DNA from 2 places in the Sporosarcina trichiuri genome. Region 1 is predicted to be linked to the other one. Evidence: riboswitches for the same ligand, from Rfam matches in the RefSeq annotation. Region 1 holds a riboswitch; the other holds the start of a gene.
What was found. A riboswitch is a leader RNA that binds a small molecule or an ion and turns the genes downstream of it on or off. The one in region 1 is predicted to bind thiamine pyrophosphate.
Positions count from the first base shown of each region.

Region 1 (12,153 bases):
TACCATAACTGGAGGTCCGCTTGTTAGTCACTTCTAGACAATTGAGGGTGTCTGCCTTGCCTGTGTCAGCTGTTCGAATGCATAGGCATAGCCGATCAGGTCCGGTTCCGAGAATGCTTCCCCTGTGAACGTCAGCCCGAATGGCTCGCCTTCCGCAGTTACACCAGCCGGGACCGTGACGGACGGATAGCCTGCAGCCGCTTCAAAGCTGCAACCGTGATCCTGAGGGAATACGAGCACGTCCACCCCGTTTTCCTCCATCGCTTTCCCGAGAGCGACATTCTCAGCGAGATGGCGGTTCCGGATGAGTGCTTCAATATATGCAGGTTCCGTCAATCTGCCACTCCGATTGTTGATGTCCTTCAGCAGCTCCTGGCCATAAGCGAGGGTATCCGCCGGATGTTCTTCGTTGTAACGGATGATGTCATCGACTGAGCGGATCGGGTTTACTGCAGGGGTCCTGCCGAGATACGCGTTCAGCGCGGCCTTGCACTCGTGCAGCAGTACGTCATACCATAAGTCATCTTCCTTCGTCCCTAAGTCGATCGTTCTGATAATCGCACCTGCCTGCTCCAGTACAGCCAGCGCCGACTCGAACAGCCCCATCCGTTCATCGGACACTTCGCGTGCGAAGATCGATCGGGCGACACCGACCCTGACGCCTGCCAGCGAATCCTCGGACAGGAAGCCAAGCCAATCGTCAGCCGCCCGGAATGGGCAGGTCGCTGTGACTGGGTCTTCCGGATCCTCTCCGAGCAACGCCTGGAATACGATAGCCGCATCTGAAACTGTTCTCGCCATCGGACCAGGCGTATCCTGCGATACCGACAGCGGAATGATGCCCCGCCTGCTGATGGCGCCGACGGTCGGTTTCAATCCGACAATCCCGTTCTGTGCAGCCGGATGGATGATCGACCCTGTCGTCTCCGTCCCCATGCATGCGGCTGCCAGACTTGCTGACGCGGCCACAGCGGAGCCCGAGCTTGAACCGCCGACTTCGAAGGGACCGTAAGGGTTTTTGACTTGCCCTCCGCGGGAACTGTAGCCGTTCGGCATATCCTCGGACAGGAAATTCGCCCATTCCGTCATATTCGTCTTTCCGAGAAGGACTGCTCCCGCTTCGCGCAGTTTTGCAGCCAGGAACGAATCGCGCGGCGCATAATAATCCGCAAGCGCCAGGCTGCCCGCGCTTGTATGCATCGCGTCTCCGGTATCCATGTTGTCTTTCAAAAGGATCGGGATCCCGTGCAGCATGGAACGTCTGCCTGTCTGCTGCCGCTCCCCGTCGAGCATCTGTGCAATCTGCAGTGCGTGCGGGTTCACTTCGAGAACAGCGTCCGTCTCCTGTCCGACAGTTGCTATCCGGTCCAAATAGAACAGGACCAATTGTTCGGCGGTCAGTCTGCCGTCCTCCATCGCCTGCTGCAGCGTCAAAATATCGGTATCGATCACCCAGCGGAACTTGTCCCGTATCGATGTACTGCTGTTCATGACATCTCCCCGTTTCCGTGTTTTTCCCTGATAACAAAACCGGCTAAGGGAAAAGTCCTTAACCGGCTGTCAGCATTACACTTGCTTATAATATTCTTTCATGAGTGAGTAGAATGGAAGTTCATACAATTGCTTTCCGTCGATTTTAAAGACACCGCGATCCACCAGGCGCTGTATGACATCCTCGCGCTTCATATCCATTTTGGTTTCTTCGATTTTCATCATCTTGCTTGTTCCTCCTTGTTCTCGGACCCATCTATCTATTCCTTTTCCAAAGGGGTCGTAAACCTTACAGCAGGGCATTTCGACAAAGAAAAATAAAGAAGCCGGAGAGGCAGAAAACCTTTTGTCTCAGCGATTTCTCAAAGGTGCACCACAACGGATGACTGTCGTTTCGGACAGAACACGGAGTGCGTCGATGAATCGGCTGCCGAGCGCCAGTTCCTCCTTCACGATCGACAGCTCGGTGCATCCGAGAATGATCCGGTCGCACTGCTGTGCTTCCATAGCGGCGGTGATTTCGTTCCAGACCGCTTCATCTGCAGGCTGTCCCGCTTTCACCTGATCATAGATGACACGCATCACCAGCTGCTGGGTGCTGTCATCGGGCACTACAGGTGTCAGTCCGGCCTGTCTGCAGGCATCCTGGTAGACGCCGGCCCGGATCGTACCTGTCGTCGCCAGGATCCCGACACGCACCGCCCCTTCCGCCGCCGCCCGATCCGCCGTCTCCCTCACCATATGGATAAGCGGAATGCCGATGGCCTGCTGGATATCTCTGTAGAATGTATGGGCCGTATTGCAGGGAATTGCAATGACATCAGCGCCGAGCGCCTCGAGCTTCTTCGCGTCTTCCACGAGCCGGGGCACAGGGTCCTCCTTCGTATCGTCCAGAATGAACGCCGTACGATCGGGAATTGCGGTGTCATTCAGGATGATCATGTTGATGTGTTCCTGATCGGTCTTTGCATCGGTCAGCCTGACAACCATATTGCCGTAATACATCGTAGCCAGCGGACCGACACCGCCGATGATTCCTAATGTTTTCATATGTCATCTAACTTTCTGTACGGATTTTTCATATTTGATGAATGCTCTTCTTATAGGAACGAACGGATATCCGTTAAGTTCCGCCAGCAGGGGCCGGCAATTGAAAAAGAGCTGCCGGAGCAGCCCCTGTTCAATTGCGTTTCAGTTTTTTCTTCAGCTGCTGCACCTTCGGCACGACTTTCACGAACATGCTGTACAGGAACGGCTTGTAGACGTGATCGATTTCGCCGATATATGTTGTCACACTTTCCTCTTCATCATTGAAGAAACTCTTCTTGAATGAGTAGAGGCCGTCCTTTTCCGAATCCGTGCTGAAAATACCGCCTAAATCGTATGAAACCGCTCCTTCATCGAGTCCCCACTTCATCATCTCGAAGTTCATAAGATGATTCGGGTTCATGTTGCGTTTGACGTTCGTGCTGCCGGCATAAAGATAATACATTTTACCGTTATAATTGATGGTGACAGCGCCGGCCAACTTGTCCCCTTCGTGCGTCATCAAATAGACGCGGAGACCTTCGAAGTTATCGCGGAGCTTGACGAAGTATTCATACGACCGTGTCGTGATATGGTTCCGCTCCGCCATCGTCTTGTAAATGTCGTAGAACGCAGTGAGATAATCATCGGTCCGTGCCCAGGATGTCTCGACCCCTTTTTTCGCAGCACTGCGGATCAGGTTGCGTGTTTTTTTCCGGAAGCCCGCCATCAGTGTCTCCTCGTCCTTCCCGTCGAGCTGGACGATCATGTTCATGCGCGGCTGGATGAGATCATCCTTTCCAGCTTCCGAGTTGTGCACGGTGTAGCCGGCATCCCGGTAGATCCGGTCAAGCCGGTCATCGTATGCCGCTTCGGGATCCATTTTCAAAGCGAACGCTTTGTGCTTTTTCGCCAGCGGCTCAGCTTCTTTGATGAGCGCGGCCACTTTCTTTTCATCGTAAACATCACAGACAGGTCCGCGCGGTGCATAGAGCAGCGAATAACCGCCCGGTACGCGCTTGATGAGCAGGGACATTGCCGCGACAATCTCACCCTCTTCTTCCAGATATACTTGTTCATTGCCCCAATCGTCTTTAACGTGCGACCAGTTCAGGTCCTGTGTCAAAGCCCGATGAGGAGAGGACCGGATGAACGCATTGTAGCGTCCGACATCGGCCGCATTGTTTTTATCCAAAATTGGCACTGAATTGACACTCCTTAGCTGCAGTACACCTGCCGAGGACAGATGCGGCTGTACAATTGCCGTTAGTCTTTGTGTTTAAAATACTGATCGAACCGCTTGTAGTAGCTGCGGTAATAGTTGCGGAGTTTCAGCGTGCGCATCAGGTTCTTGTCCTGCTCGTAATACAGTGTGGACGCCGTCTTCCCTTCGCGGATAAGCCGTTTCACCTGACTTTTGAGCTGATCATCCATCGTGTACTTGACGAGCAGTTTAAGCGGCACCGCATGCCAGAGAACTTCGTTGCGGCCGTATTCCACGGGGTTGTCCCGATGATAGACACGGTCTTCCACCAAATACTTCGCCATGTTGTAGCCGTTCGCTGTGACGAAGAAACTGCTGCGTCCCTGACGGATGTTAAGTTCGAAGATTTTATATTTGCCGTCCCGGCGGTCGTACTTCAAGTCGATATTCGCATAGCCGGTGAACCCGATCGCTTCAAGGAACGTTTTGTACTGGTCGTACAATGCCTGGTTCTCCTCGCCGACGATGCCGACGTAGTTGCCGATCAAAACCGGCGTGTAGTCTTCCAAGATCACATGTCCAAGGCACATCATCCGCACTTTGCCGTTGCGGTCGCAATACGCATTCAGCACGCGCATGACCGTATCATCGCCGGGAATGTAATCCTGGATAATCAGTTTCCCATCGTAAGACGAGCCGTAGATCTTCTCAATCGCATCGACATACTCCTCTTTCGTATGGAGGACGTACGCCTTTTTTTTCCCTTCGAACTGCGCGATGAAATAACGCATGCTGTCCGAAGGCTTGACGACAACCGGAAAGTCGAATGGAAGAGGTGCGTGGGGATCCATGCCCTTTTCAAACATGACCGTGTCCGGGTAATCCAGGTTGTATTTCTCAGCCATATCGTAGAAGTTCTCTTTGAAGATGATATCATCCATCATCTGTTCATCCACAAACGGCAATATGTAATAAGGTTCCAGCTCGCTGCGGCTGCGGACCGCAAGCTCGACGTAGTTTTCGTTACTTGCTATCAATAGAAGTTTTTCCGTGCGTTCCAGCAGGTCATCTTTCAGCTGCAGCAGGCTCTTGACGAACACAGCAGGCTCGTCGAAGTCCGCAAAGATCCGTTTGTCGACGATCTTACTGTGCATCGTTGACAGCAGTTCGCCTTTCGTCGCCACGATGCTGACAATCCCATACTGTTCATGGAAAGCGCGTGCCATGCCGTATGCGTTGTCATCAGACCCGAGTATGACGGGCAGAAAATCCGTTTTTTCCATGAGGCTCCTCCATTCCGGGACAGCAAAACAGCACAGGGGCGCGTGTTCAATCACTGTCCGTACCTGTCACAAGTTTAGCCTACCCCCTATTGCAAGTCAAGAAACGGAGGCGGCCTTATACAGACGGAAAAAAGCCGCTCCGGTTCCCCGGAACGGCCAGTCATTACTCGTTTTCGAGATCGACGTTATGGTAGACCTGCTGCACATCTTCCAGATCTTCGATGGCATCGATCATCTTTTCAAACTGCTCGGCAGCTTCCGGATCCAGCTGGACATCATTCTGCGCGATCATCATCAGTTCTGCGACGGTGAACTCAGTGATGCCCTCTGCTTTGAACGCTTCCTGCACATCGTGGAATGCGGATGGGTCCGCGTAGACGAGCACTTGTCCGTCCTCTTCCGAAATATCATTGACGTCGACGTCATGCTCCATCATCAGCTCCAGTACGTCATCCGCTGTTTTGCCTTCGACACCGAATACCGCCGTATGGTCGAACATATATGCGACCGAGCCGCTGACTCCCATGTTGCCGCCGTTTTTGCCGAACGCTGCACGCACTTCGGAGGCTGTCCGGTTAACGTTGTTTGTCAGTGCATCGACAATGACCATGGAGCCGTTCGGTCCGAAGCCTTCATAGCGGAGTTCGTCGTAATTCTCGTCGCCTCCGCCTTTTGCTTTCTCAATTGCCCGCTCGATGATCGTTTTCGGAACGCTGTACGTCTTCGCACGCTCCAGAACGATCTTCAGCGCCTGGTTCGATTCCGGATCCGGTTCCCCCTGTTTCGCTGCTACATATATTTCACGGCCGAATTTTGCGTAAATCCGGCTGGTATTCGCATCTTTTGACGCCTTCTTTTCTTTGATGTTGTTCCACTTACGGCCCATTGTGACCACTCGCTTTCTGTTTGCAGAATCAGTTGTAATTTCCTTACTCCTCAGTATATCATGACTGAATTCAATGGGAAAAGGAAAAACCGCCCGAAGAACCGAGTTGCAGGTTCACCGAAAGTATGGCAAAGTAGTAGTTGGATAGACTAATTTCATCACTGACAATATGTAGGGGTACCGGACAACCGGTTGAGATGCAGATTCTGCAGACCCTTTGAACCTGATCTGGGTAACGCCAGCGGAGGGAACATATTCATTGCATAATGATTATGTGACGCGCACTCCTGCTGTATGGGAGTGCGCGTTTTCTTGTTGCAGTGTGAACCAACAGGAGGGAAACGGATTGAAACGATTGACAGGCATCCTGCTTCCCGCCATGCTTCTGCTCGGCGCATGCGGAAGCGGAGGCGGCGGTGAAAACGCCGAGGATACAGGCAGTAGTAAGGACTCCGTGAAAAATGTCCGCTTTGCGCTCGATTGGACGCCGAACACGAACCACACGGGAATCTATGTTGCTCAGGAAAAAGGCTATTTCAAGGATGAAGGGCTGAACGTGGAAATCATCATGCCGGGCGAGGCGGGAGCTGACCAGCTCGTCGCATCAGGAAAAGCAGAATTCGGAATAGGTGCACAGGAAGCGCTGACCGAGGCGCGCGCAGCGGATATCCCGATCGTCTCGATCGCCGCGCTTATCCAGCACAACACATCGGGCTTCGCTTCCCTGAAAGAAGAAGGAATTGAATCCCCGAAAGACTTCGAAGGCAAAAACTATGGCGGCTGGGGCGCACCTGTTGAACAGGCTGTCGTCAAATCACTCATGGAGCAGGATGGCGGCGACGTCAGCAAAGTGAATTTCATCAACATGGGGTCTTCCGACTTTTTCACGGCAATCCGGCGGGATGTGGATCTGGCCTGGGTGTATTACGGCTGGACAGGAGTCGAAGCCGAGATGCGGGGCATGGAACTCAACATGCAGTACTTGAAGGATTATTCCGATAAGCTCGATTATTACACACCGGTCCTGACGACTGGCGAAAAGCTGATCAACAAGGATCCGGACACCGTCAGGGCATTCACAGCCGCCACAGTGAAAGGTTATGAGTTCGCGATTGAAAATCCCGAGGAAGCTGCGGAAATTCTGGCGAATGCCGTACCTGACCTGGACCCGGAACTCGTGAAGAAAAGCCAGCAGTGGCTCTCTCCGAAATATCAGGATGACGCCCCGCGTTTCGGCGAGCAAAAGCTTGAAACCTGGACAAACTATGCGGACTGGATGAAAGAAAACGGGCTGCTTGACGGGGAATTCATTCCCGAAGACGCATTCACAAACGACTTTTTACCGAATTGAGGAGGAACCCGAAATGGCTAACGCACTTGTCAGCATTCAAATCATCCCGAAGACACCGAACGGAGAGGATGTCATCCCGTACGTGGATGCCGCGATCGAAGTGATCGACAGCTCCGGAGTCCCTTACCGGGTTGCGCCGCTCGAGACGACGATGGAAGGTGAACTCACTGAACTCCTCGGAATCATCGAGAAGATGAACACCAGGATGACGGAGCTAGGTGCCGTGAGTGTCATTTCCCAAGTGAAGATCTATATGAACCCTGAAGGCGCGTCCATGGGCAGGCTGACGGAGAAGTACGATTGAGCACGTTATGGAAAAAAGGATGGCGGCCCGCTGCGGTCCTCATCCTTTTGCTCTTTCTGTGGGAAGCTGCTGTCCGGCTGTTCAGCGTTCCCGCCTGGCTTCTCCCCAGACCGTCAGGGATTGTGGCAGAAGCTGTGACTGGTTCGGCACTTTATTTACCGCACATCGTATCGACGATCACCTTGTCCGCCGCCGGCTATTTCGCGGGGCTTACAGTCGGCATCGGCACAGCTGTCGTCCTGTTCCGTGCGCCGGCGCTGCAGCAGGCGTTCTACCCGCTGCTCATCCTCTCGCAGAACATCCCGGTGATCGTCCTGGCACCGCTTCTGGTCATCTGGTTCGGCTTCGGCATCCTGCCGAAAGTGATCGTCATTACACTCGTCTGTTTCTTTCCGGTTACGATCGCCGCACTGGATGGGTTCCGCCAGACGGACCGCGATATGCTTCACTATCTGAAGATGATCGGTGCCTCGGACCGGCAGATTTTCTGGAAACTGCAATGGCCGCATGCGCTTCCTTCCCTATTCTCGGGACTGAAGATTGCTGCAACCTACAGTGTCATGGGCGCTGTCATTTCGGAATGGCTCGGCGCAAGCAAGGGCATCGGTGTCTATATGACCCTTGCCTCTTCATCGTTCAAGACGGACCGGGTATTTGTCGCGATTGTTCTGATCATGGTGCTGAGCCTTCTCTATTTCGGGCTCATATCCATGGTTGAAAAAGCCGTGCTCCGTACACGCGGCAAAGGAGGGACTGCAGATGGCGCAGCTTGAACTGCATAACATAGCGAAGTCGTACGGAACGAACCATGTCCTTGATGCAATTTCGCTGACTGTCGGTGATGGTGAATTCGTCTCAGTCCTCGGTCCGTCGGGGAGCGGAAAAAGTACGATCTTCCAGCTGATCGGCGGCTTGTATCCGCCCGACAGCGGCACGATATCCCTCGATGGAACGGTAGTGAACGGATCGAGAGGCCATATCAGCTACATGCCCCAGAGCCCCGCGCTGTTCCCGTGGCGCACCGTACTGCAGAATGTGCAGCTCAGTGCGGAAATCGCAGGCACTGCACAGGATACGGAGAAGACGCTCGGCCTGATACAGAGCGCCGGTCTTGCAGGCTATGAGCATGCGTACCCCGGTGAATTATCGGGCGGCATGAAGCAGCGTGTGTCGTTCATCCGGAGTCTGAATGCGCCGCAGCCGATCATCTGCCTCGACGAACCGTTTTCGGCGCTCGATGAATTCACACGCCTTGAAATGCAGCAGTGGCTGCTGTCCATCTGGGAAGCGAACCGGAAGTCGATCCTGTTCATCACCCATGATATCGACGAAGCCCTGTTCCTTTCCGACCGGATTCTCGTGCTGTCGAACAAACCCGCAGTGGTGAAACGGGATCTGACTGTACCGTTCGCACGGCCGCGATCCGAGGAGCTGCTGCTCAGTGAAGAGTTCCTCCAGCTGAAACGCGATATCTACGATGATCTCCGAAAAGAAATACATTCCAGCAACTGACAGGTTTACCCTGCTTCCGCTTACGGGAATGGAGTACTACTAAGTTGTTGGGGAGAGATTGCTATGAAACTGACCAAAGTCGTGAAAAGCGCGATCAAATGGGGACCGATCATCCTGCCGGTCGTCATGAAATTTATGAATGACAAAAAAGAGCAGAACAGGCCTGCAGGACGCAGACGCTGAAAAAAAGCTGTCCGGGAATCCAGTCGGATTTCCGGGCAGCTTTTTGTATAGTTCTTATTCAGACGAGTACCGCTTCTTTCTTTTCACCGCAGACGAGGGCGTGCACTTCCTCACCGTCCAGCGTCTCTTTCTTATACAATTCCGTCACCAGGTTCTCGAATTGCACGGCATGCCCCGTGATGAGCTCTTCGGTACGTTTGACAGCCGTATCGAAGATCTCCTGCATTCTCTTCTCTTTATCCGTATTGCTGAATGTCAGGGTGAAGCCATCCTGCAGCAGGCCGGTATCCACCATCTTGCCGATGATGTCTTTCGCCTGCTCGACGTCTCCGCTCACTCCGATGCTGTGCTCTCCGAGATAGAGACGTTCCGCGATACCGCCGCCGAGGATCATACTCACCTGGTCGAGCAGTTCGCTGGCCGTCTGCAAGTGGAGCTCCTTTTGGATGGGAGCTACATAGCCGAGCGCCTGCCCCCGCGGAATGATAGTCGCCTTGCGGACGGAGTGCGGCTTTGTGAGGGCCGAAATAAGGGCGTGGCCCGATTCGTGGATCGCCACACGGCGTTTCGTCAGCGGATCGTTCAGCGTGCGGGACGTATTCCCAAGAATCGTACGGTCGATGGCGAAATCCATATCACTTTTATCGATTTCCGTCCGGCCTTCCCGGATCGCCCGTTTGCTCGCTGTCGTAAACAGGGCACTGATCTGGGCACCAGAGAAACCGGATGTGCTTTCCGCAAGCATGTCGAGGGAGGCTGCGACGTTCGGCGCGAGCGCCTTGCCTTTCGTATGGATATCCATGATCTCACGCCGGCCGACAGTGTCGGGCAGCGGCACCTGGAATGTGTAATCGATCCGGCCGGGACGGAGGAATGCTTCGTCGAGCATGTCTTTCCGGTTGGTCGCCGCAACGAACAGGACGCCTTCGTTATCCGAACCGCCATCCAGCTGGACGAGCAGTTCCGTCAGCGTCTTTTCCCCTTCTTCCCCGCCGTGCGCCTTCCGTTTGCCGGCAAGTGCGTCGACTTCATCGATAAAGATCACCGCGTTGCTCTGCTTTCGGGCATTCTGGAACAGTGTCCGGATACGCGACGCACCGACACCGACGAACAATTCCGTGAACGCCGCACCGCTTGACGAGTAGAACGACGCACCGATTTCGTGTGCAATCGCCTGGGCGAGGAGCGTTTTACCGGTCCCCGGAGGCCCTTCGAGCAGAATGCCTTTCGGCGCTTTCACGCCGAGTGCCGCAGAGCGTGCAGGGTCTTTGATGATTTCCAGAGTCTGATGGATTTCGTCTTTCATCTCCTGTGACAGGCCGCCGATATCATTCAGCGTGATATCGGGGAGCGGCGTTTCCTTCGAAGCGCTGTGCTTCATGGATGAGGCGCCGACCCCGAGCTTCCCTTTCCGCTGGAGGACGAAAAACGTCAGCAGGGCCGCCAGCAGAAGCCCCCCGACGATGTACCCTGAGGCATTGCTGCCCGAATAGGTGTAGGAAACATTATATGTTTTGACAAGCTGCTCCGCCAGTTCGCTTGCAGGACGGACGTTTGTCACATACAGGCCGCTTTCTGTCTGCAGATAGAGTTTGCCTGATGAGGTCTCTTTCAGTGAAGCTTTGTCGGTCGCAGCCGCCAGCTTCTGCTCGAGTGAGGCATAGGACACCGGGTTTGCACGATGGGCATCACTGGTCAGCCAGAAAAACACCGAGGCCGCGCCAATGACTAACAGGGACAGGATGATATAAACTTTTGAAGCAGTCGATTTCCCGAACTTCAAATACTCCAGCTCCTTAACTAAGATACTTTCATTATAGGGAGTTCCCTGAGGAAAAGACAACCAATTTTCTGCATTATCCTTGTCGATTACGTGAACTTTTATTTAACATAAAAAGAATAGCTGCCGACTGGCGGTATTCCAGGTCCGGATGCCTCATTGAGCAGACGGTAAAGCGTCCGGACACCCTATTTTGCCGGCTGACCGATTCTAACGGGAAACAGCCAAACAATACCATTGCATTTTTCCGCAGTCAGGCGTAAGATAAGTCCATAAGCTGCATTGTACGTATTCCCATAAAGTTTTAACCTTTAAGCTGTAAAAGGGAGTTTTATATAGGACTGGAAATGGCAAGCCGGCCACTTCGCTGGCCGGACGGACAGGAAGAGTCCTGCGAACACCCACTTTGAGGAGTGGTGGTTTAAAACTTTCTATGTATTGCAATACGGCAAAGGCGGCCATATCAAAAACGCACTTCCCTTCGCGGGCAGTGCGTTTTTTTGTTTTTCAGTTATGCCAGAACTTCAAAAATATCCGGGATACCAGATGCCCCGGGGACTGCTATGCTTCCCAGCCACAGCGGACAGCCGGCGGACTGGTCTGGCATCCCGGTTCATGCTTCACCATCTGCGGGCGGCAAATTATACGGAAAGACGTTCAGCCCGTCATGGGTGCAATGGGAACAAGAGATATAGCGTTCCGTCTTCTTCAAGTACTCGATCTTTTCCTCGGAATCCGTGAATTCCCGTGCGTCCGAAGGCGTACCGATGAATCCGCACGCGTCCCCGGCTTTTGCGCCGTTATGGATTTTTTTGTTCAAATGGTCGATGAAATACATACCGATCCCAGCCTCTCATACATAATAAAAATAAAAACGCCAAAAAGAATGAACTGAATCATTCTTTTTGGCGTTATTGCCAGCTCTATTGTCTGGAATACTCAGCCTGCGCTATAGTGTGCCTTTATGCACGAATGGTACCTATCATTGTGATAAGTCTACCCTATCTATATTGGATAAAAAAGAGGACTCGCAGATAATTTACTCTGTTCGCCCAGTGCACTATTACTCACGTTTCCGTACGGGCCGGCCCCAAAATGAAAACGATATAGCCGACATCCAGATCGAATTCCCA
Region 1 is NZ_CP129119.1:168,116-180,268, reverse strand. It holds gene QWT68_RS01040 (amidase family protein) at 34-1,491, opposite strand; gene QWT68_RS01035 (Fur-regulated basic protein FbpA) at 1,567-1,716, opposite strand; gene cuyB (cysteate racemase) at 1,843-2,541, opposite strand; gene QWT68_RS01025 (lipid II:glycine glycyltransferase FemX) at 2,672-3,721, opposite strand; gene QWT68_RS01020 (carboxylate--amine ligase) at 3,784-5,004, opposite strand; gene QWT68_RS01015 (YebC/PmpR family DNA-binding transcriptional regulator) at 5,168-5,890, opposite strand; TPP riboswitch at 6,054-6,157, shown strand; gene QWT68_RS01010 (ABC transporter substrate-binding protein) at 6,237-7,241, shown strand; gene QWT68_RS01005 (thiamine-binding protein) at 7,255-7,545, shown strand; gene QWT68_RS01000 (ABC transporter permease) at 7,542-8,318, shown strand; gene QWT68_RS00995 (ABC transporter ATP-binding protein) at 8,305-9,057, shown strand; gene QWT68_RS15645 (hypothetical protein) at 9,121-9,240, shown strand; gene QWT68_RS00985 (AAA family ATPase) at 9,299-11,023, opposite strand; gene QWT68_RS00975 (hypothetical protein) at 11,634-11,858, opposite strand; gene QWT68_RS00970 (Na-translocating system protein MpsC family protein) at 12,088-12,153, opposite strand, start outside.

Region 2 (12,153 bases), 630 kb from region 1:
CCGTTGAAAATCCTTGTTATCGAAGATAACGAAAACGTATCGCAGATGATCGAGCTGTTCTTTGTGAAGGAAGGGATCGAGGGGCAGTTCATCACCGACGGCAGAGAGGGGCTCCGCCGGGCGCAGGAAGAGAACTGGGACTGCCTCATCGTCGACTGGATGCTGCCGTCGACGGATGGAGTCGCCATCTGCCGGTCACTCCGGTCTGACGGCAATGACGTTCCGATCATCATGCTGACGGCCAAAGACACGGAGTCGGACCAGGTGCTCGGCCTCGAGATGGGCGCCGATGATTATGTGACGAAACCGTTCAGTCCGCTCGCCCTCATGGCGCGCATCAAGGCGGTCACACGAAGGAGAGGCTCTGCTTCCGGCGGCGTACATCTCTTGCAGGCCGGCTTGTTCAAGGTGGATGAACAGGCCCGTCAAATCACGGCTGATGGGCGTCTGATCGATAATCTGACACCTAAGGAGTACGATCTGCTTGTGTTCTTCATCCGCCACCCGAAGCAGGTATTCAGCCGGGACCAGCTGCTAGAACACGTGTGGGGATTCGACTTCTACGGGGACGACAGGACGGTCGATGTGCACGTGAAACGTCTGCGGACAAAACTCGGCCGTCTCGGGGCGTCCGCCATCCAGACAGTCTGGGGTGTCGGCTACAAGTTCGACGGCTTCCCGGAGGACGTCCGATGAAAGTGAATGTGTTCACCCAGCAGCTGATCAGCCACGTCACCGTGATCCTGGCGGCCATCCTGTTGGCCGGCTTCCTGTTCTCCCATTTCTTTGAGCAATACGTATACGATACGAAAACAGAGGAGCTCACCCAGTACGGGCAGTCGCTCCTGAGCGATCTCGGCCGCAGCAGCCAGCCGGCGGATGCGGTGCTGCGCTCATTCGGCCGGGTGCTGAAGAGCCGGGAGATCGAGTACAGCCTGTTCGATGAGCAGTCGAAGATCATCTACTCGACAGGTCTCCGGACGCCGCTGATCGAGCTGGATGAATCCGAATGGACGAAACTGCAGGACGGTGAAACGATCTCCGTCAGGCAGGAACAGGAGCGGTTCAGCCAGGCTGTGACCTTCGTGCTCCTCCCTTATTTCCAGCACGGGCAGTTTGTCGGCGGCGTCCTGCTGACGTCACCGATCGGGGGTACGCAGACCGTCATCGCACAGATGAACCGGTACCTGGTCTATGCAGCAATCGCCGCACTGGCAGCCGCCGTCCTTCTCAGCGGATTGTTCGCGCTCTATTACGGCCGCCGGATCCGAAAGATACGAAGGGCGGCATCAGCCGTTTCCTCCGGGGATTACTCGATCCGGCTGGCAACTTCCGGACGGGATGAGATCGATGAGCTGGCGGCTGATTTCAATGCGATGGTCCGTGATCTGCATGCTTCCCATGAAGAGATCGAAAACCTTGAAAACCGCAGACGCCAATTCATGGCGGATGTCTCCCACGAACTGCGCACACCGCTGACGACGATCCGCGGAACGATCGAGGGCCTGCAGAACGACATGATCCCCAACCAGCAGCGCCGGAAAGCACTTGGACTTGCGGGCAGCGAAACGAAGCGGCTGCTCCGGCTCGTCAATGAAAACCTCGACTACGAAAAGATCCGCTCCAACCAGATCACGCTCGTGAAACAGGAGATCCGGATTCTGGATCTGTTCGAAATCGTCCGTGATCAGCTCGAACCGCTGGCAGAAGAACGCCGGACAGCCATAACCGTCCAAGCATCGGAATCGATGACTGTCCATGCCGACTATGACCGCCTTACACAGATCCTGCTGAACATTACGAAAAACAGCATCCAGTTCACAGAAGACGGCACCATCGCCCTGTCCGCATGTCATGAGGATGGCCTGGATATCCTCGAAATAGAGGATACAGGCATTGGCATGACGCCTGAAGAAGTCGAACGGATCTGGAGCCGTTTCTATAAAGCGGTCGACTCCCGGGCTTCGAACCCGTACGGGGAATCCGGACTCGGCCTGTCCATCGTCCGGCAGCTCGTCAGCCTGCACGGGGGGACGATTGACGCAGTGAGCCGGAAAGGTCAGGGGACTCGTTTCGTGATCCGCCTGCCGCATGCAGCAGACTGAACGGCAGCAGTATTTGCAAATCCGCTGTTTTTTCCTGCCGTCCTGCATGGTAAACTGGACAGATGCAGCCGGCAGACGGCTGAAATTCAGCAGAACGGAGCTTTTTCTTACATGACAGCTTATTTACAGCAGCATTGGTTTTCAAATATACGCGCCGATATCCTTTCCGGAATCGTCGTGGCACTCGCCCTTATTCCGGAAGCGATCGCATTCTCGATCATCGCAGGGGTCGATCCGATGGTCGGCCTGTACGCATCCTTCATCATCGCGGTCGTCATTTCCTTCACCGGCGGACGTCCGGCCATGATTTCGGCGGCGACCGGCTCGATGGCCCTCCTGATGACACCGCTGATCCGGGACTACGGTCTCGACTATCTGCTTGCCGCGACGATTCTGACAGGGGTTCTGCAAGTGATATTCGGCGTCTTCAAAGTCGCGAAACTCATGAAGTTCATACCGAATGCCGTCATGATCGGCTTCGTCAATGCACTGGCCATCCTGATCTTCATGGCGCAGGTGCCGCACTTCTTCGGGATTTCCACCATGACGTATGTATTCGTCGCCATCACTCTGCTGATCGTCTATATCCTGCCGCGCTTTTTCACAGCTGTACCGGCTCCGCTTATCGCGATCATCGTGCTTTCGGCCGCGGCGATCTATTCAGGCGCGGATCTGCGTACTGTCGGTGATCTGGGGCAGATTACACAGTCCCTGCCGAATTTCCTGCTGCCGAACGTTCCGTTCACGCTGGAGACGCTGCTCATCATTTTGCCTTATTCGCTTGCACTCGCGATTGTCGGCCTGCTGGAGACATTGCTGACCGCAACGATTGTGGATGAAATGACAGAGACCGGCAGCGAGAAGAACCGGGAAGCGCGCGGTCAGGGAATCGCCAATATCGTAACCGGGTTCTTCGGCGGCATGGCGGGCTGCGCGATGATCGGCCAGTCGGTCATCAACGTTAAATCCGGCGGACGGACAAGGCTGTCGACACTGGTCGCCGGGATGTTCCTCATGTTTCTCATTCTGGTGCTCGGCGAATGGGTCGTCCAGATTCCGATGCCTGTCCTTGTCGGGATCATGATCATGGTGTCCGTCGGCACGTTCGACTGGGGCTCATTCAGCTATTTGCGGAAAGCGCCGAAAGCCGATGCAGCTGTCATGCTGACGACCGTCGTCATCGTTGTTGCTACGGACGATCTGTCGAAGGGTGTGCTCGCGGGCGTCATCCTGAGCGCCGTCCTGTTCGTCGCAAAGATTTCGAAGATCGAAGTCGTCCGGATCGCCGAGCCATCCGCCGTCCGTTATGCAATCAAAGGCCAATTATTTTTCGCATCCGTTGAAACTTTCCAGAATTCGTTTAAAATGGAGGAAACGGCAGATACGGTCATCCTCGATTTCACCGATTCCCAAGTGTGGGATGATTCCGCCGCTGTTGCTGTTTCCAAACTGACGGACGCGTACCGGCTCCGCGGTGTCCATGTGGAACTGAAAGGACTCGGGGACTCTGGCAGGCGTCTGCTGCGCGGACTGGACGCCTGACTTCAGACAGATGAAAGAGGTGATGTGCATGTACACGAACATCCTGCTCGCGACCGATGGCTCTGACAACTCTCTCCGTGCCGCACGCGAGGCGGCTCGGATTGCGAACTGTTCGGATGACAGTCTCATCACCATCCTGTTCGTCGCTGACTTCGACAAGGCGAAAGAAGCTGTTCTGCATGCGCCAAGCAGAGAGGCGCTCGAGGCGGCACGAAAAAAGCAGGTCCTGCCGATCGAAAAGATTTTGCAGGAATACGCGGCACCTTACCGGATCCACATCCTCCACGGCGATCCTGCTGCGGAGATCATCAACTTTGCGCATGCCGAGAATACGGATTTAGTGGTCATCGGCAGCCGGGGACTGAACGCTTTGCAGGAGATGCTGCTCGGCAGTGTCAGCCACAAAGTCATGAAACGGGTGTCCTGCCCGGTGCTGCTCGTCAAATAGCAAACCGCCGCTCCTTTACCGGAACGGCGGTTTTTCTTTCACTTCATATGCTGGAGGGCTTCCGCCACGCGGACGGTGCGCTTCGCCTGATGGGCGACCGCTTCCTGGATCGCCTTGCGGTCGGTTTTCATTTCACCGGCCTGGTCGACGGCCACGCTTGTGCCATATGGGTTCCCGCCTGCTGCGAACAGGACGGGGTCCGTATAGCCCGGTGCCGCGACGATCGCGCCCCAGTGATACATCGTCGTATAGAGGGACAGGATGGTCGCCTCCTGGCCGCCGTGCTCATTCTGTGCGGATGACATGGCGCTGACAGCTTTGTCCGCCAGTTTCCCCTGTGCCCACAGACCGCCCAGCGTGTCGATGAAACTCTGTACCTGACCCGGGATGTTGCCGAACCGGGTCGGGATGCTGAAGATGATGGAGTCCGCCCATTCGAGATCCTCGGGGGTCACTTCGGGAATATCCTTCGTTTCCTCATGGTGCTTTTTCCAAGCGGCATTCGACTCGATCGCTGCGGCCGGAGCCGTCTCCTTCACTTTCAGCAATCTGACTTCTGCACCTGCGTCTTTCGCTGCTTCCGCCGCCCACTCTGCAAGCTGGTGGTTCGTGCCGGTGGAACTGTAATATACGACTGCTGTCTTAACCATGCGAACGCCTCTTTTCCTTTTTATCTTGAATTCAAGGTAAATATACCGCATTCCGGTTTTTCCGTCCACTTACATGCTCAGCGGCGAATCATTCTTAGGACAGATTGGAATACCGCCAATACTGGAAGGCCGTCACTTCCGTCATATAGGCCAGTCCTTCACTCCGGCTCTGATGGACGGGGATCCAGCGTGTGCCGCTGCCTCTCCGGAGATAGATTTCATGATCGGGCGACTGGTCATGATAGCCGGTCAGATCGAATGTGCCATTCTTCCTGAGGACCGCCTGCACTTCGTAGTTGATGTCCGGCGCGGTCGTCAGAGGGTTCCCGACAGCATGTGTCAGGAAGAAGCCCGTCTCCCCTTCGCCGTGATCCAGCTGCTTCATCCCGATGCCTTCGTCGGATGCCGTATCGCGTTCCCGCACCTTTTTGTCGAGCCCGTATGCAACGCTTTCGCCCACTTCCTTTGTCATGATCAGCGGCGAATCTTTCCGGCTGTAATCGAGATCGATGTCCACGCACGTCCGGAACGCATCCGACTCGGGATCGAAGCGGCGGTTGTCCCCTTTGAAATAACGGTTCGGGGACAGGACATTCGGGTTCTCCAGTATGTCGTCCTCCAGAAAGGTCTTGTAGCGGAAATGCCATTGTTCCACTTGTTCCGGCGGTTTCCGGTCCCGGACCGGCTTCAGGAGCGCGTCGATCCTCCCGATGCTTTTCATCATCGTGAAGCCTTCGATGGATGCCTTCTTTTCCGTCGTTTTCGGATAGAAGATCCCGAACACTTTTGCGATGATCGACTTGGAAATATTGTACTTCTCTTCGGAGTCCGCGATCGGCCGCTCACTGTAGATCGAATACGTCAGCGGTTCGTCCTTCGGGAAATCCCGGTCGATGAACCGGTTCGCCTCCACTGTCGCCAATTCTTCCCCGTTCCGGTACACCGTATACCTCTCCGTATCTTTCATGCGCTCCCAGGACAGCGCCACTTGTGTCTTCGCGACAATTGTCGTCATAACAAGTGACTGGAGCGGATTATCCGCGTTCTTCTCCATATCGAGCGGAGAGGTCTGGACAATGATGACGTCTTTCACTTCCCCGTCTTCTTCCCGTTCGATTGTATAATCATAGAGTTTCCCCGGAGTGAAGTCCGTGTCCTGGAAGTCGGCTGAGGTCCCTTCGTATACATGCTCCCCGTCTTTGTAGACGTGGTACGTGCCGCCCGCATCGTCCCAATCGAATGCAATCCGGCCGATGTCGTGCGTCACGGATGTGATTTCAAATCGTTCCGGCATGAGTAGTGCCTCCTTTACACGTGGTAGTAGTATTTTGCCCGTCTTGCCAATAATTGAAACTATGATATAGTAGTGGGGAAAACTGAATACGATTGACCACTGGGGGAGTCTTTGCACAAGACTGAGACGCATATGGATATGCGGACCCTTCGAACCTGATCTGGCTCATACCAGCGTAGGGAAGTGGCTCGCAGGCAGGATGTTCCACTATGCAGATTTGTCTTTCCGCAATGATCCCTGATTCGCGAACCGCTTCTTTCGGCTGATGGGCCGATGGAGCGGTTTTTTCGTATTTCAAGGAAAGGGGAAGATGATGATGACATTTTGTGAAGACGTACGGCGCCTGTGTGACCCGATCTGGGAGGAGAGTTTCAACCATCCCTTCATTCGGAAGATCGCCGATGGAACATTGCCGGAGGAGGTGTTTCGCCATTATGTATTGCAGGACTCCTATTATCTGAAGCACTTTGCAAAGGTGCATGCACTGGCGGCTGTCCAGGCAAAAGACCTGCGGACGACCCAGGCGTTCGCGCAGCACGCGGAGGATACGTGCGGCGCGGAGATTTCGCTGCATGAAGGATTCTTCGATCTGCTCGGCATCACACAGAAGGACTTGGATGAGTTCGAACCCGCTCCGACTGCGTATGCCTACACGTCGCATCTGTACCGGACTGCCATGAACGGAGATCTGGCGGATACGCTGGCTGCCCTCCTGCCGTGCTACTGGCTGTACTATGAAATCGGGGAGCGGCTCAAGGATGCAAAGCCGGATCATCCGGTCTATGACAAGTGGGTCGCGACCTACGGCTCGGAGTGGTTCGAACGCGCGACCCGGGAGCAGATCGACCGGATGGACGGACTGGCGGACGGACTGTCGGAAACACGCCGGAAAGAGCTGCAGGCCCACTTCGTGAAGAGCAGCCATTACGAAACACAGTTCTGGGAGATGGCCTGGACCGGCCAGCAGTGGTCCCTGCTCGGTGACAAGGAAGTGACCGTATGAGGCTGCCTGCCGAGACGATTGCAGCTGTCCGGGATTCCTCCCCGCTCGTCCACTGCATGACGAACATCGTCGTGGCGAACTTCCAGGCGAACGGCCTCCTGGCTTTAGGGGCGTCCCCGATCATGGCGGATTCTGCGGAAGAGGCGTCCGATATCGCTGCACTCGCCTCCTGCACGCTATTGAATATCGGGACACTGGATCCGCAGAAGATCGAAGCCATGCTCATCGCAGGAAAGAGCGCACGGGCAGCCGGTAATCCGCTGATCCTGGACCCCGTCGGCGCAGGTGCGACGCCCTACCGGAAACGGACCGCAGAACGCCTGTTACAGGAACTCGACATCACGATGATCCGCGGCAATGCGGGTGAAATCGCTGCGCTCGCCAACATAGAATGGAAATCGAAAGGAGTGGACGCAGGCAGCGGGGATACCGACATCACAGAAGCGGCCCGCCGTGCGGCAAAGGCACACAACTGTCTCGTTGCAGTGACCGGAGACGATGACATCATCACGGACGGGGTACGGACAATCCGCATATCCGGCGGGCACCCGATGATGACAGCGACAACCGGCACCGGCTGCCTGCTGAGTGCCATCTGCGGGGCATTCCTTGCTGTCGGACGGAGTGAGCCGCTCCTGACAGCGGCGTACAGCCTGGCGTTTTATAAAAAGTGCGGGGAAGCGGCTGCGGAAGCTTCCGGAGGACCCGGGGATTTTCCTGTCCATTTCCTGAACGCACTCCACTCCCTCGATGATCCATGTGTCAGGGCCGATCAATTCCGCTTTGAAGAGGAGATGATTTCATGACTTCCGTGGCACTGACGATTGCCGGATCCGATTCCGGCGGAGGTGCAGGCATCCAGGCGGATTTGAAGACGTTCCAGGAACTCGGCGTCTTCGGGACATCCGTACTGACCGCCATCACTGCACAGAATACTCGCGGCGTTCATGCGGTGCAGCCTGTCGAGCCTGCGATCGTCCAGGCCCAGCTGGATGCGGTGTTTTCAGATTTCCCGGTTCGAGCCGTCAAGACGGGGATGCTGTATTCAGCCGAGCTGATCGAGATGACAGCGGAGGTTCTCCGCAGCAGGAAGACGATCCCGCTGGTCATCGATCCGGTGATGATCGCAAAAGGGGGTGCGTCCCTGCTGCAGGAAGAAGCGGTCAGGTCGCTGCGGCACGGACTGCTCCCGCTTGCTGCCCTCGTCACACCGAATATTCCGGAAGCGGAGGTCCTGACAGGGATGACGATCCGATCGGCCGTCGATATGGAGAATGCGGCACGGCAGCTGCTCGGCTTGGGGGCGTCCGCTGTTCTGCTGAAAGGCGGCCACCGGACGGATGTGCCGTTTGCGGAAGATCTGTTCCTGTCAGCCGACGGAACGTCTTTCCTTATGCGCTCCAGTCGTATTGACACGCAGCATACCCATGGGACGGGCTGCACGTTTGCAGCGGCCATCACTGCTGAGCTTGCAAAGGGGCATAGTCTGCAGGCGGCCGCCCGGACGGCGAAGCAGTTCATCCAGCTCGCGATCGAACACGCCCCCGGTATCGGCAGCGGTCATGGACCGACGAACCACGCCGCCTGGCGCGTGCACAATGATGCACGGACAGAGGGGGTTGAACTCATTGCATCCAATTGACCTGCGTCTGTACTTCATCATGGGGTCGGCAGATGTTCCGGCCGGTGATCCGCTGACCGTCCTCGAAGCTGCCTTGCGGGGCGGGGTCACCTGCTTCCAACTCCGTGAGAAAGGGCCTGCCGCTTTGACCGGCCTGGAAAAAACCGCGTTCGCCGAGAGCTGTCTCCGGTTGTGCAGAGCATTCGGAGTCTCGTTCATCGTCAATGATGACGTGGAATTGGCAGTGCAGACCGGGGCGGACGGAGTCCACGTCGGACAGGAGGACCGACCGGCTGCAGCTGTCCGCGGGCTGATCGGTCCTGACCGGATCCTCGGCGTCTCTGTCCATTCGGAAGACGAGGCGGCAGCAGCTGTTGCAGCAGGAGCTGATTACGTCGGCATGGGGCCGGTCTTTGCGACCCGCTCGAAAGCGGATGCCCGGGCCGTTGCCGGGACAGCAGCCATCCATGCAGCAGCCGGCCGTTTTCCGGAATTGCCGATCGTCGGCATCGGCGGCATCACGGCAGAAAAGTCCCCTGCTGTCCTAGCGGCCGGTGCAAGCGGGGTGGCGGTCATTTCCGCCATCGCCTCCGCCCCTGATGCTGAACAGACGGCAGCGGCATTCTTGAGTGCGATGGCGCAGAAGGAGGCACGCGTATGATGTCTGCGAAGAAGCTGACAGCGATCGGACTCCTGACAGCGATCGCCGTTGCCGGGTCCGCCTTCGTTTCCTTCCCGGCCGGGGTTGCACGCGCCTACCCGATCCAGCATGCCGTCAATGTTGCGGCAGCCGTATTGCTCGGACCGATTCCCGCCGTTCTGGTTGCATTCCTCACGGCCATTGTTAGGATCTTGACAGGGACAGGTTCCCTCCTGGCGTTCCCTGGCGGTATGATCGGCGCGGCGATGGCCGGTCTGCTGTATACGAGAGGGCGGCATATTTGGATGGCTGCCATTGGCGAAATGATCGGCACGGGCCTGATCGCCTCCCTGTTCGCCGTCCCATATGCAGCGGTCCTGATGGGGACGTCGGCCGGCGCCTTCTTCTTCATGCCGCCTTTCCTTGTTTCGAGTGTCAGCGGTGCTCTTCTCGGCGGGCTGCTGGCTGCGCGGCTGCAGCGTCTTCCGGCCGGCCGCCGGCTCGCATCCTGGTGACACTGTGGCGCCTGAGGTTTTTTGGAGTGTACGTCTTGACGCAGGTCTGTACCTGGTGTGCTGGACAGGCATGAGCATGACGGTTCTGCAGAAAATGCGCCGGCCCGCCGGCACACACAAGCTTTCTTTTGACTTTCCGCTCTTGAACGCGGCGAAAGTGAAGGATTATGCATGATAAAGGTTCGTGGGCCGGCGGATGGTATGAGCAGTTTTGTGGGGTTATGATCACTTTTTCCGGTTTATGATCACTTTCTGCGGTTTATGATCACTTTCCGCGATTTATGATCACTTTCCACGATTTATGATCACTTTCCGCGGTTTATGAGCACTCCCCCTTTTATTTTGTATACAGACATCAAAAAACCGGGCGGCTGCCCGGTTTTTCCGTCATTTATGATGCTGCAATGGCTTATATATGCCGCTGTCACCCGAAATCTGCAATTCGTAGACATCGGGATGCTTCAGTGCCTGCCAATCCTCGAAGCCTGCCCTTTCGTCGTAGCAGCGGAGGATCAGGATGAACAGCAGGCTGTGGGTGACGATGACGGTCCTGCTGTCATCCGGCAGCTCGGCGATCACATCGCATGCCCGCTGCATCGCATCATGCGACGACTCTCCGTCTTCATAGGACAGATTCAGATCAAGGAATGTATCCTCCACTTTCAGCAGCCAGTCATCGAAGACCTGGCTGCTCATTTGTCGTTCGGCCAGGCGGCTGTCCTCTTCGATATGGATTCCGAGCTTATCCCCGATGGCAGCAGCTGTCTGGCGGGCCCGCCGCAGCGGACTCGTGATGACTCGGTCTGCCGCCGGACATCCTTCCAGAAACTCGCCCAGCTCCTCGGAATGGATGATGCCTTCCGCTGTCAGTTCGTCATGCGCGCCATTGCCTTCCGCTTCGCCGTGATTGACCAAGTATATGGTTTTCCCCATTAAATGACCTCCTGTGTCGTAGTCTGCAATTTCCCGTGTAAAAAAAGACCGGCTGCCTGTCCGGCACCGGTCTCTTTTCCGTCAGTCCTTGCGTACCACCGGCATCGAACAGCATCGGAACGAGCCGCCGGACTTGATGATCTCCGAAAAATCAACTTCGATGACGTCGAAGCCCTTCTTCCGCATCGCCGCATTCACTTCCGGATTTTGCGGAAGGCTGAACAGCTGTCCATCCCCGATCGACAGGACGTTCGTGCCCATCGTGAACTGTTCGGACTCCTTCACTTCAATCAGATCGTACATCGACTCCAGCATCTGCCGTGTGTCCTCGTCGAACGCCTGCGGGAAATAGAGCCCGGTCTCCGGCGAGAGGACATTGAATACACAGTCCAGATGCAGATACTTTTCATCGAACGGCACCCGGATGACTTCATGGTCGGGAAGGCTCTTCTCGAGCTGGCTGACTGCTTCTTCACTCGTCCGGCTGCTGATGCCGATGAATACCCGATTCCGGTCGACGATCACATCGCCGCCTTCCACGTGGCTCTCCGATACGCGGAACGGTATATTTTCTTTCAGCAGCCAGTTTTGGAGGGCCGCCTCTTCACCTTTCCGGATATCGCTCGCCATATCTGCGAGGAACAGCCGATCACCGACCGTGAAGCCGATATCCCGCGTGAACACCTGCTCGGGATACCGTTCTGAAGACGGCAGCTTGATGACTTCCACGTTGTGCTCGCGCAGCTTTTTTTCAAACGCCTGGTGCTGCGCCATCGCTTTGGGACGGTCGATATTCTCGTCTTTATACTTTTTCTGTACGTCGTTGATGACATCTTCGATTGCCATGTATTTCGGTTCACACAGAACGACACGACGGAGTGTATCGTACTCGGTTGCACATTTTGCCGCCGGCAGCTGCGGCCGGAAAGCTTCCTGTTCCTTCTCTGCTGTTTCAGTAAGAGGGGAATTCATAGTTGTTCATCCTCCAATAAAGATGTAATTAAGTTTGTCCCTATATATTCCCCTCGCGGCTGATTATCAAACGGGCGAACCCGAATTCCGCATTGTCAATCAATTCTAATCACTGCACATTTACGGTCAATCGTTTTTTGTCGATTTCCCGGGAAATAATTCGACAGCTTTCCCCTTTTCATAGTACTCACCCAAGACATCCTCAGGCACCATCCCTCCGCCTGTCGACCATACAAGATGCCTTGCTTTCGGCGAATCAGCATCCTTCACGCTGCCTTCACTCAAGAAGACCGGACCCATCATACCTGCAAGGGCGGATGGTTCCGCAAAAATCCTCTCCGTATCTGCCAGCATTCTCAACAAGCCGAACAAGGTCCGGTCCTCCACTGTGAAGATCCCATCCAGCAGCGGGGTCATCACCTTTCCCACA
Region 2 is NZ_CP129119.1:2,589,635-2,601,787, reverse strand. It holds gene QWT68_RS13070 (response regulator transcription factor) at 4-696, shown strand; gene QWT68_RS13065 (sensor histidine kinase) at 693-2,105, shown strand; gene QWT68_RS13060 (SulP family inorganic anion transporter) at 2,217-3,647, shown strand; gene QWT68_RS13055 (universal stress protein) at 3,676-4,095, shown strand; gene wrbA (NAD(P)H:quinone oxidoreductase) at 4,134-4,745, opposite strand; gene QWT68_RS13045 (DUF3238 domain-containing protein) at 4,840-6,039, opposite strand; TPP riboswitch at 6,131-6,238, shown strand; gene tenA (thiaminase II) at 6,356-7,042, shown strand; gene thiM (hydroxyethylthiazole kinase) at 7,039-7,848, shown strand; gene thiD (bifunctional hydroxymethylpyrimidine kinase/phosphomethylpyrimidine kinase) at 7,845-8,684, shown strand; gene thiE (thiamine phosphate synthase) at 8,704-9,324, shown strand; gene thiW (energy coupling factor transporter S component ThiW) at 9,324-9,818, shown strand; gene QWT68_RS13015 (histidine phosphatase family protein) at 10,206-10,751, opposite strand; gene QWT68_RS13010 (dimethylarginine dimethylaminohydrolase family protein) at 10,833-11,723, opposite strand; gene dsdA (D-serine ammonia-lyase) at 11,850-12,153, opposite strand, start outside.
Region 2: linked by a shared signal. The riboswitch ahead of tenA (thiaminase II) and the one ahead of QWT68_RS01010 (ABC transporter substrate-binding protein) in region 1 are both predicted to bind thiamine pyrophosphate.